Regions from separate parts of the Arthrobacter sp. Hb9-2 genome, predicted to be linked through region 1. Evidence: predicted binding sites of a transcription regulator. Region 1 holds the regulator's gene; the other holds the start of a gene.
The links. Region 1 encodes HrcA, which represses chaperone genes, less so after heat shock. Its sites were predicted from a motif close to TTNGCACTCGNNNNNNNCGAGTGCNAA; they were not measured.
Positions count from the first base shown of each region.

Region 2: AC5RV1_RS18420 (FmdB family zinc ribbon protein) is a predicted target of HrcA. The motif match lies at 1,722-1,748, and genes of this name have one in related genera.

Region 1 is NZ_JBNHGJ010000001.1:151,091-155,278, forward strand. Features, by position in the region: gene AC5RV1_RS00715 (DUF4870 domain-containing protein) at 1-257, opposite strand, end outside; gene AC5RV1_RS00720 (DUF3097 domain-containing protein) at 425-1,279, opposite strand; gene hrcA (heat-inducible transcriptional repressor HrcA) at 1,456-2,469, shown strand; gene dnaJ (molecular chaperone DnaJ) at 2,548-3,675, shown strand; gene AC5RV1_RS00735 (16S rRNA (uracil(1498)-N(3))-methyltransferase) at 3,678-4,188, shown strand, end outside.
Region 2 is NZ_JBNHGJ010000040.1:5,780-9,967, reverse strand. Features, by position in the region: gene AC5RV1_RS18430 (AAA family ATPase) at 1-530, shown strand, start outside; gene cpaB (Flp pilus assembly protein CpaB) at 573-1,298, opposite strand; gene AC5RV1_RS18420 (FmdB family zinc ribbon protein) at 1,390-1,665, opposite strand; gene AC5RV1_RS18415 (5-formyltetrahydrofolate cyclo-ligase) at 1,782-2,417, opposite strand; gene galU (UTP--glucose-1-phosphate uridylyltransferase GalU) at 2,509-3,414, shown strand; gene AC5RV1_RS18405 (GNAT family N-acetyltransferase) at 3,419-4,039, shown strand; gene AC5RV1_RS18400 (hypothetical protein) at 4,121-4,188, shown strand, end outside.

The sequences.
Region 1 (4,188 bases):
ACTGCCGCGATGGTGGGCGGCAGGCTGAAGTTCAGCGCCTCCTTGGACTCCTGGGCGGTAAACGGGCCCCGGTCACGGAAGATCAGGTAGATCAGCAGGGAAGGAACGCAACCCAAAATGCCGCCAAAATGCGCCAGGGTGGCCCACTGCCGGTCCTCGCTGGCCGTCAGGGGCAGCGCATTTGCCGGAACGCCGTGGTACTCCGAACGGCCCTGGCCGCCCTGGCTGTCCCTGTGCTCACGTGCGTTTTCTGCCACAGTCTGTTCCTTCGAAAGTGCAATGGTGCTGACTAAGAATGCCATGTCTACTGTTGCCGGTGCTGCGATCCGCAGACACTGCAGTATCAAGAATACTGGGTGCAGCGGTGATGCCTGTCCCAACACGGGGCAGGAACAGGCGCGCGGCAATGAGGTTTGACGGGGCTTCAGGGAACCGTGAGGAAATCGATGACTTCCTCCACCCTTCCCAGCAGCGACGCTTCCAGGTCCGCGTAGCTGCGGACGGCGCCCAACAGCTTCTGCCACCCCAGACCGATGTCCTCTTTGGTTTCGTGGGGCCAGCCGAAGGCTGCGAGGATGCCTGTTTTCCAGTCCTGCCCGCGCGGCACCACGGGCCACTTCTCGATCCCCAGGACAGCCGGGCGGATGGCCTGCCAGACGTCAACGTAGGGGTGTCCCACAATCAGTACATTCCCCGCGGCACCGGGAGATGCCATCACGGCATCGGCAATGCGGGACTCTTTCGAATCGGGCACCAGGTGGTCCACCAGCACGCCCAGGCGCCTGCCGGGCCCCGGCTTGAAGCCGGCCACAGCGGCCGCGAGGTCATCAATGCCGTGCAGCGGCTCGACGACGATGCCCTCCACCCGAAGGTCATCTCCCCACACCTTCTCCACGAGTTCGGCGTCGTGCTTTCCTTCGACCCAGATGCGGCTCGCCTTGGCAACCTGGGCTCTCTGGCCTGCCACGCGGACAGAACCCGAGGCCGTCCTGCCGGCGGCTGTCGCCGTGCCTGCGGCCGGCCGCGGAGCGGGCGGCATCAGTCGGATCGCCTGGCCTTCCAGGAGGAACCCGAAGCCCAGCCGGAAGGAGCGGGACTTTCCGTTGCGGTCCTCCAGTGCCACCACATGCATTCCGCCTGATTTCTCCACCCGGGTCACTGCGCCAACCCAGCCGGACTGCACGTCCTCCAGCACCATGCCCCGTTCTACGGGCACTTCGGGCAATTGCGTCTTGGCGGGCGCGGAAAGGTCCTGGGCTCCCCAGTTCTGGTAATGCATCGAATCACTCCGCCTCGCGCTAGATCACGGCCGGGAATTCCGCCCGGAGCGGTACCAATGCTAACAACGGGGTGAGTCATAATAGACTGTTAGCACTTGGGCATGTCGAGTGCTAACCGCTGTAGCGTCACGGTGCGGGCGGAACGCCTGCCCCGAACCCTGGATGGAGGTGGAGAGTGAGCGAGCCACGCAAACTGGAAGTACTGCGGGCCATCGTGGAGGACTACGTCCACTCCCGCGAGCCCGTCGGGTCCAAGGCCCTGGTAGAGCGGCACCATCTTGGTGTCTCCAGCGCCACCATCCGCAATGACATGGCCGCGCTTGAGGACGAAGGGCTGATTACGGCGCCCCACACCAGCGCGGGCCGCATCCCCACAGACAAGGGCTACCGGCTCTTCGTCGACCAGATTTCCGCTGTGAAGCCCCTGTCCCAGGCGGAGCGGCGGGCTATCCAGTCCCTCCTTGAGGGCTCGGATGACCTCGACGACGTCCTGGAACGGACCGTCCGGCTGTTGTCCCAGCTGACTAACCAGGTGGCGGTTGTCCAGTATCCGCACCTTAACCGAGCACTGATCCGGCACATCGAATTCGTTCTCCTGGCACCGCGGAAGGTGCTGGTGGTGCTGATCGCCAACACCGGCAAGGTGGAACAGCGCGTTATCGACGTCGGGCAGGACCTGGCGGATGAAGCCCTCGCTGCGTTGCGCGCCAGGTTCCTTGGCTCCCTCGCCGGGACCCCCTTGGCCCAACTGGGGCACTCCCTGCCCGCAGTGGTGTCCGGTGTCTCCCCGGGACAGCGGCAGGCAGCCCAGGCGCTGGCGCACGGACTGGAGGGCCTGGCCCACAGCAGCCGCGAAGACCGTATGGTGATGGCCGGCACGGCCAACCTCGCCCGTTCCAACGTTGACTTCCCGCTCAGCATCGGGCCGGTGCTGGAGGCGCTTGAGGAACAGGTGGTGATGCTGCGCCTGCTGAGCGAGATGGCGCAGGATCACCGCGGCGTAGCCGTGAGCATCGGCCGTGAAAACCCCTATGACGGCCTGGCGGAAGCATCCGTTGTGGCCACGGGCTACGGCCCGGACAGCGTCGCCAAGATTGGCGTGCTGGGTCCTACCAGGATGGACTATCCCACCACCATGGCAGCCGTTAGGGCTGTCGCCCGTTACCTGTCACGGATTTTGGGGCCCTGACCGCATGACGGCGCCCAAAAGCGCCCAGCAGTGATGCAGTAAGACTGCAGGCAAAACAACAAGGAAGAGATACGAACTTTGAGCAGCCACTACGAAGTCCTTGGAGTCTCACCGGATGCCACCGGAGAAGAGATCAAGAAGGCCTACCGCAAGCTGGCCCGGACCCTTCACCCGGACGTTAACCCCGGTGAGGATGTTGCGGACCGCTTCAAGGCAGTGACCCACGCCTACGAAGTTCTCTCGGACCCCCAAAAGCGGCGGGTCTACGACACCACCGGCAACGAGAACGGCACGGACAACGGGTTCGGCGGGGGAGCGTATGCCGGCCAGGGCTTTGCTTTCCAGGACATCTTCGACACATTCTTCGGCGCCGGCGGCACCACCGGCCCCGCGTCACGGGTCAGGCGCGGGCAGGACGCGCTCATCAGCGTCCGGATCGAACTCCGCGACGCGGTGTTCGGGGTCAACAAGAAGCTCGAAGTGGATACGGCAGTGGTCTGTCCCACCTGTGATGGCTCGTGCTGCCGTCCCGGAACCCATCCGGAGCGCTGCGACATCTGCGGTGGCAGCGGCCAGGTCCAGAGGGCCGTGCGTTCCATCCTCGGCCAGGTCATGACCGCCGCGCCCTGCGGTACCTGCGAAGGCTTCGGAACCGTTATCAAGGACCCCTGCAACGAATGCAGCGGGCAGGGCCGGATCCGCAGCCGCCGTTCCCTGACCATCAAGGTCCCCGCCGGCGTCGCCACCGGCACGCGCATCCAGCTGTCCGGGCAGGGCGAGGCCGGTCCCGCCGGTGGCCCCACCGGTGACCTCTACGTGGAAATCCGCGTCAACAACGATGCCACCTACGTCCGCGAAGGCGACGACCTCCACGCCACCCTGAACATCCCCATGACGGCAGCTGCCCTGGGAACCGACGTGACCCTCGAAACGTTCGATGGGCCGCAGGAGATCGACGTGAAGGCCGGCACGCAGTCCGGAGAGATCATCACGCTGCGCGGCCTTGGTGTCACCCACCTGCGCGGCTACGGCCGTGGTGACCTGAAGGTTCACCTCCAGGTCGAGACGCCGGCGAAGCTCGATCCGGCGCAGGAGGACCTGCTGCGCCAGCTGGCCAAGCTTCGCGGCGAGCAGATTACGGATGGCAAGCTTGCTGCCAGCGGTGGCATGTTCGCCAAGCTCCGGGACCGGCTCGGTAACCTGTAGCGGTGAGCAACCCCGTCTTTTTCACTGCGGCCGGGTCCCTGGACGGGATGGTGCCGGAAGGTGTCTTCGTCCTGGAAGGACCCGAGGCCCGGCATGCGGTTACGGTCAAGCGGCTCGCTCCAGGCGAAGCCGTGGACATCGTTGACGGCGCCGGTACCCGCATGAGCGGCAAGGTTACCGCCGCTTCCTCCTCCGGGCTCGAAGTGGAATGCACCTCGGTGGTTGTTGAGGACCGGCCGGGCACCAGGCTGGTGCTGGTCCAGGCCCTGGCCAAGGGCGACCGGGATGAGCTGGCCGTTGAGACGGCCACTGAACTGGGCATCGACGCTGTTATCCCGTGGCAGTCAGAGCGGTCCATCGTACGCTGGAAAGGTGACCGGGCCGCCAAGGCCCACGCAAAATGGCAATCCGTTGTCACTGCCGCCGCCAAACAGGCCCGTCGTGCCTGGATCCCTGAAGTGCGTGCCGCCGTCGACACCGCCGGCCTGGCCTCCGCGGTGGAGGCGGCCGACC
Region 2 (4,188 bases), on a different contig from region 1:
ACCGCACCATGAGCGTGCGTGAACGGAGCCGGCTGCGTCCTCAGCTGCTGGAGCGCCTGGGGTGGCGGTACATGCCGTTGTGGACCATCGAGGTGTTCACTGACCCGTCAACCTGCGCAGACCGGATTGCCGCTTACCTGGGCCTTGAACGGGCGGTGCTGCGGGACCGGACGTCAACCTCAACAGGGTTCCTTGACGACGACGTGGACCAGGCGCTCAATGGAATCGACGCCGGAGAACACGCACGCCGCCGGCCGCAGGAGAAGTACCCGGACAGCAAGGAGGCGGTCCCCGTGGCCCCTGAACAAAACACGAACGGCCAGGCGGCCGGGCAGTCCGTCCCTGCCGGCCCGGCTCCCGAAGACGACCAGAGCCAAGACGACCAGGGCCAAGGGGAAGCCAAGGGCCAGGGCGTGACGCAAGGCATTCTGCCCACCAAGGCCGCCGAAGACGACCCGCGGCGCTGGGGCGATGCTGACGACGACCACGACGCCTGGCTGAAGGAACAAAAGCCGCCGCACTGGGGCTGAGCGACCCGGCCGGAGTGACGGGGGTGGCAGGGTTGCCCCGGCTCAGGGCCCAACCAGGACGAAGAACAGTTTGCCTTGGGTGGAGGCCCCCGCCAGCCGGGCAGCCTGCTCTGCGCTTGCCGCCACCACGATAAGCCCGTCCGTCTCGGCGGTGCCCAGCCACTGCCCGCTTTGGCCGCCCTTGCCGGACGTCCAGAGCACCGGCACGGAGGCTGCCAGGACCTCGGACGGTGCCTGCTGGTCGAAGCCGTTCGCCGCCGTCAGCACCACGTTGACTAGCTGCCCGGGCGAGACGAGCTGGATGGATGACGGATCCGCCATCCGAAGAGGCACGGCGGACGAGCCCGGAGGCGTGCCGGCCAGAAGCCCGGGACCAAGCAGTTGGGCGTCCGTCAGGAGCTGGCCCTTGCGCAGGGGAGCGGCGAGCTGTTTGCCGGCCAACTCGCTTTCTTCGTCCAGGAAACCCGCGGCCATCATGTGCGGCGGTACCTGCACGTGGGCAAGGTCTGAGGCCGCCACGGCCGAGCCGGCAGGCAAATCCCTTGCGGCAGCCAGGGCTGTGACAGTGTGGACCGGCGCGGGAGTGAGCTGATGGACGGTGATTGCAGCCGCCGCGCAAAGCAGCAAAGCCACAGCGAGCCGGCGGTTCCGGCTCAGCCACCCGCCAAATCGGACCGCTGCCGGCCGGCGACCGGCACGGCCGGAACGGCGGGGCGTGCGCGGATATCGGGAGGCAGCGCGGCCGGGGCGGAGAAGGTTTGCAGGCATGCGCCTACGCTATGGCGACGGGAATACCCGCAACAGGAGCGCGGTGCGCTATGTGGACAAAGCCGGGGCGGCCGGCGTCGGACAGCCCTGCTTAGCTGGCTGCAGCAGGCGCCGGAGCAGCCGCGGCAGGTGCCGCTGCGGGAGCGGACGCTGCAGCCGCCGGGGCCGGCGAGACGGTGCTTCCCTTGGAGTCCCGGGAATCGGTGCGGTAGAAACCTGATCCCTTGAAGACGACACCGACGCTGTTGAACTTCTTGCGCAGCGTCCCCTGGCACTCGGGGCACGAGGTCAAAGTACTGTCCGAGAACGACTGGACGATGTCGAAGGCATGGCCGCAATCCTTGCAGGCGTACGCGTACGTTGGCACTGGTGCTCCTCCTCTTGGGCAAACGAGAGGTCCCGTGCTGCCTGGACGGAAGTCCGTTAGCAGTCGCAGGGCCTGAGTGCTAATTCTATCATCCCCGCAGCGTTGGACTGCGGGGTTCAGTGGTGGCCGTCGAGCGGCAGGAAGCCGGACGGCGCCAGGACGGCAGGGACGGGGCGGTCGAACTCCTCCTCGGGGATCTCGCCGGCGGGGAGCAGCTCGTCGTCATAGATAACGGCAGCCAGCGGGATGTTCTTCCCTGCGGTGGCGAGATGACCCAAAAACTTGTCGTAGTACCCACCGCCTTGCCCAACGCGGTTGCCCGAAAGGTCCACGGCGGTGGCCGGGATGAAGAGGGCGGCTGCCGTTCCGGCCACATCCGGCCCGTGCCTGTCGCCCTTGGGTTCCAGGATCGGGGCGTACCGGCTCTGCTCAAAGCCGGCTTCCGGGTTCCAGAAGACCCATGCGAGCTCCCGCCCGGGCTCGCAGACAGGCAGCAGGACCCGATGGCCGCCGGTATGGAGTGCGCTGATCAGCGGAAGGGTGGGCGGTTCGACGCCCACGCCGAAGTAGACGCAGAATGTGGCAGGAGTACCGCCGGCGAGGGATGCAGCCCAGCCTGCGCCGTGGCGTGCGATGGCAGCCCCTGCCGCCTCCAGTTGCTGCGGGCTTAGGGCGGCACGCCGCTGGCGGTGGGCAGTGCGGATCCTGGTCTTGGTTGCCTTCGCGTCCTCAAGCACTGTGTCTTCCTCCATCGTTGCATTACGGCGTTGTGCCCTGCAGTCACAGGGACGTGCAGCTGCCTAATGATTACTGATTGCTTGACGCTGACGTTAGATTAGTCGGGTGACTACCAGTAACCCCAGAGTTCGCAAAGCCGTTATACCCGCTGCCGGACTCGGCACCAGGTTCCTGCCCGCCACCAAGGCCATGCCCAAGGAAATGCTCCCGGTCGTGGACAAGCCTGCCATCCAATATGTGGTTGAGGAAGCCGTAAGCGTGGGCCTCAACGACCTGCTAATGATCACCGGGCGGAACAAGCGGGCCCTGGAAGACCATTTTGACCGGGTGCCGGCATTGGAATCCACCCTTGAAGACAAAGGGGATACGACGAAACTGGCGTCCATCCAGGCTGCCAGCAATCTCGGTGACATCCACTACGTCCGCCAGGGCGACGCCAACGGTCTTGGCCACGCTGTCCTCCGCGCAAAACAGCACGTGGGCAACGAAGCCTTCGCCGTCCTCCTGGGCGATGACCTCATCGATGCCCGTGATGAACTCCTCAGCACCATGATTGAGGTGCAGGCGGAAACGGGAGGGTCCGTGATTGCCCTCATCGAGGTGGAGCCGTCACAGATCAGCGCTTACGGTTGCGCCGACATTGCGGAGATTGACGGCGAGGACTACGTACGGGTCAACCGCCTGGTAGAGAAGCCAGCCGCGGACGAAGCCCCTTCCAACCTCGCCGTTATTGGCCGTTACGTACTGCACCCCGCCGTCTTCGATGTGCTGGAGCACACCGGTCCCGGGCGGGGCGGCGAAATCCAGCTCACCGATGCCCTGCAGGAGCTTGCGTCCGGGGAGGGCGAGGGGCACGGCGTCTACGGTGTTGTCTTCCGCGGCCGCCGCTACGACACCGGAGACAAGTTGAGCTACCTCAAGGCCTGCGTCCAGCTCGCCATCGACAGCGAAGACCTGGGCCCCGGCCTGCGGGAGTGGCTGCCGGGCTTCACCGCCAGCCTGTCCAAGTAGCACCGTGCGAGCCGGCCCCATCTGGCCCGTGACCCTCGAGTGCGGAGACTTGGTCCTGAGGCCCATCAGGTACCGGGATAAAAAAGAGTGGACGGAAGTGCGGGCCCGTAACAGCCAATGGCTGGCACCGTGGGAGGCTTCCAACCCGGACCCCGCCGGCGGCCTGCCTGATTACCGGCAAATGGTCCGCTCGCTGAACTCTCAAGCCGCCCAGGCCACGGCCCTTCCGTTTGTGATCACTGAGCGCGGTCCTGCCAGCAAAAACCCTGCGATTGTTGGCCAGTTGACTGTTTCATCAATTGTGTGGGGTTCGGCCATGATGGCAACCCTCGGGTACTGGGTGGACCAGGCGCGCGCCGGGCGGGGGATAGCACCCACCTCTGTCGCCCTGGTAACGGACCACTGCTTCCGGACCTTGGGGCTGCACAGGATGGAAATCAACATCCGGCCCGAGAACGGACCCAGCCTGCGGGTAGTGGAGAAACTGGGTTTCCGGGATGAGGGGTACCGGCCGCGCTACCTGCACATCAACGGCGAGTGGGCCGACCACCGGTCGTTTGCCTTAACCTCAGAGGAAGTTCCCGAGGGGCTGCTGCACCGCTGGCTTGCCTCCAGGCCGTCATAAATCCATTGATTTGCCAGCCGCGCCACGACACACCGCGGCTAATGCGGCTGGAGCCGACGTGATGCTCATACGGTTTTGAGTGTGGACTTCCCCCTTAGCAGCTCAGTGATCCTTGTGGTTGCCGTCGTGCTCTGGATTGTATGGGTTGC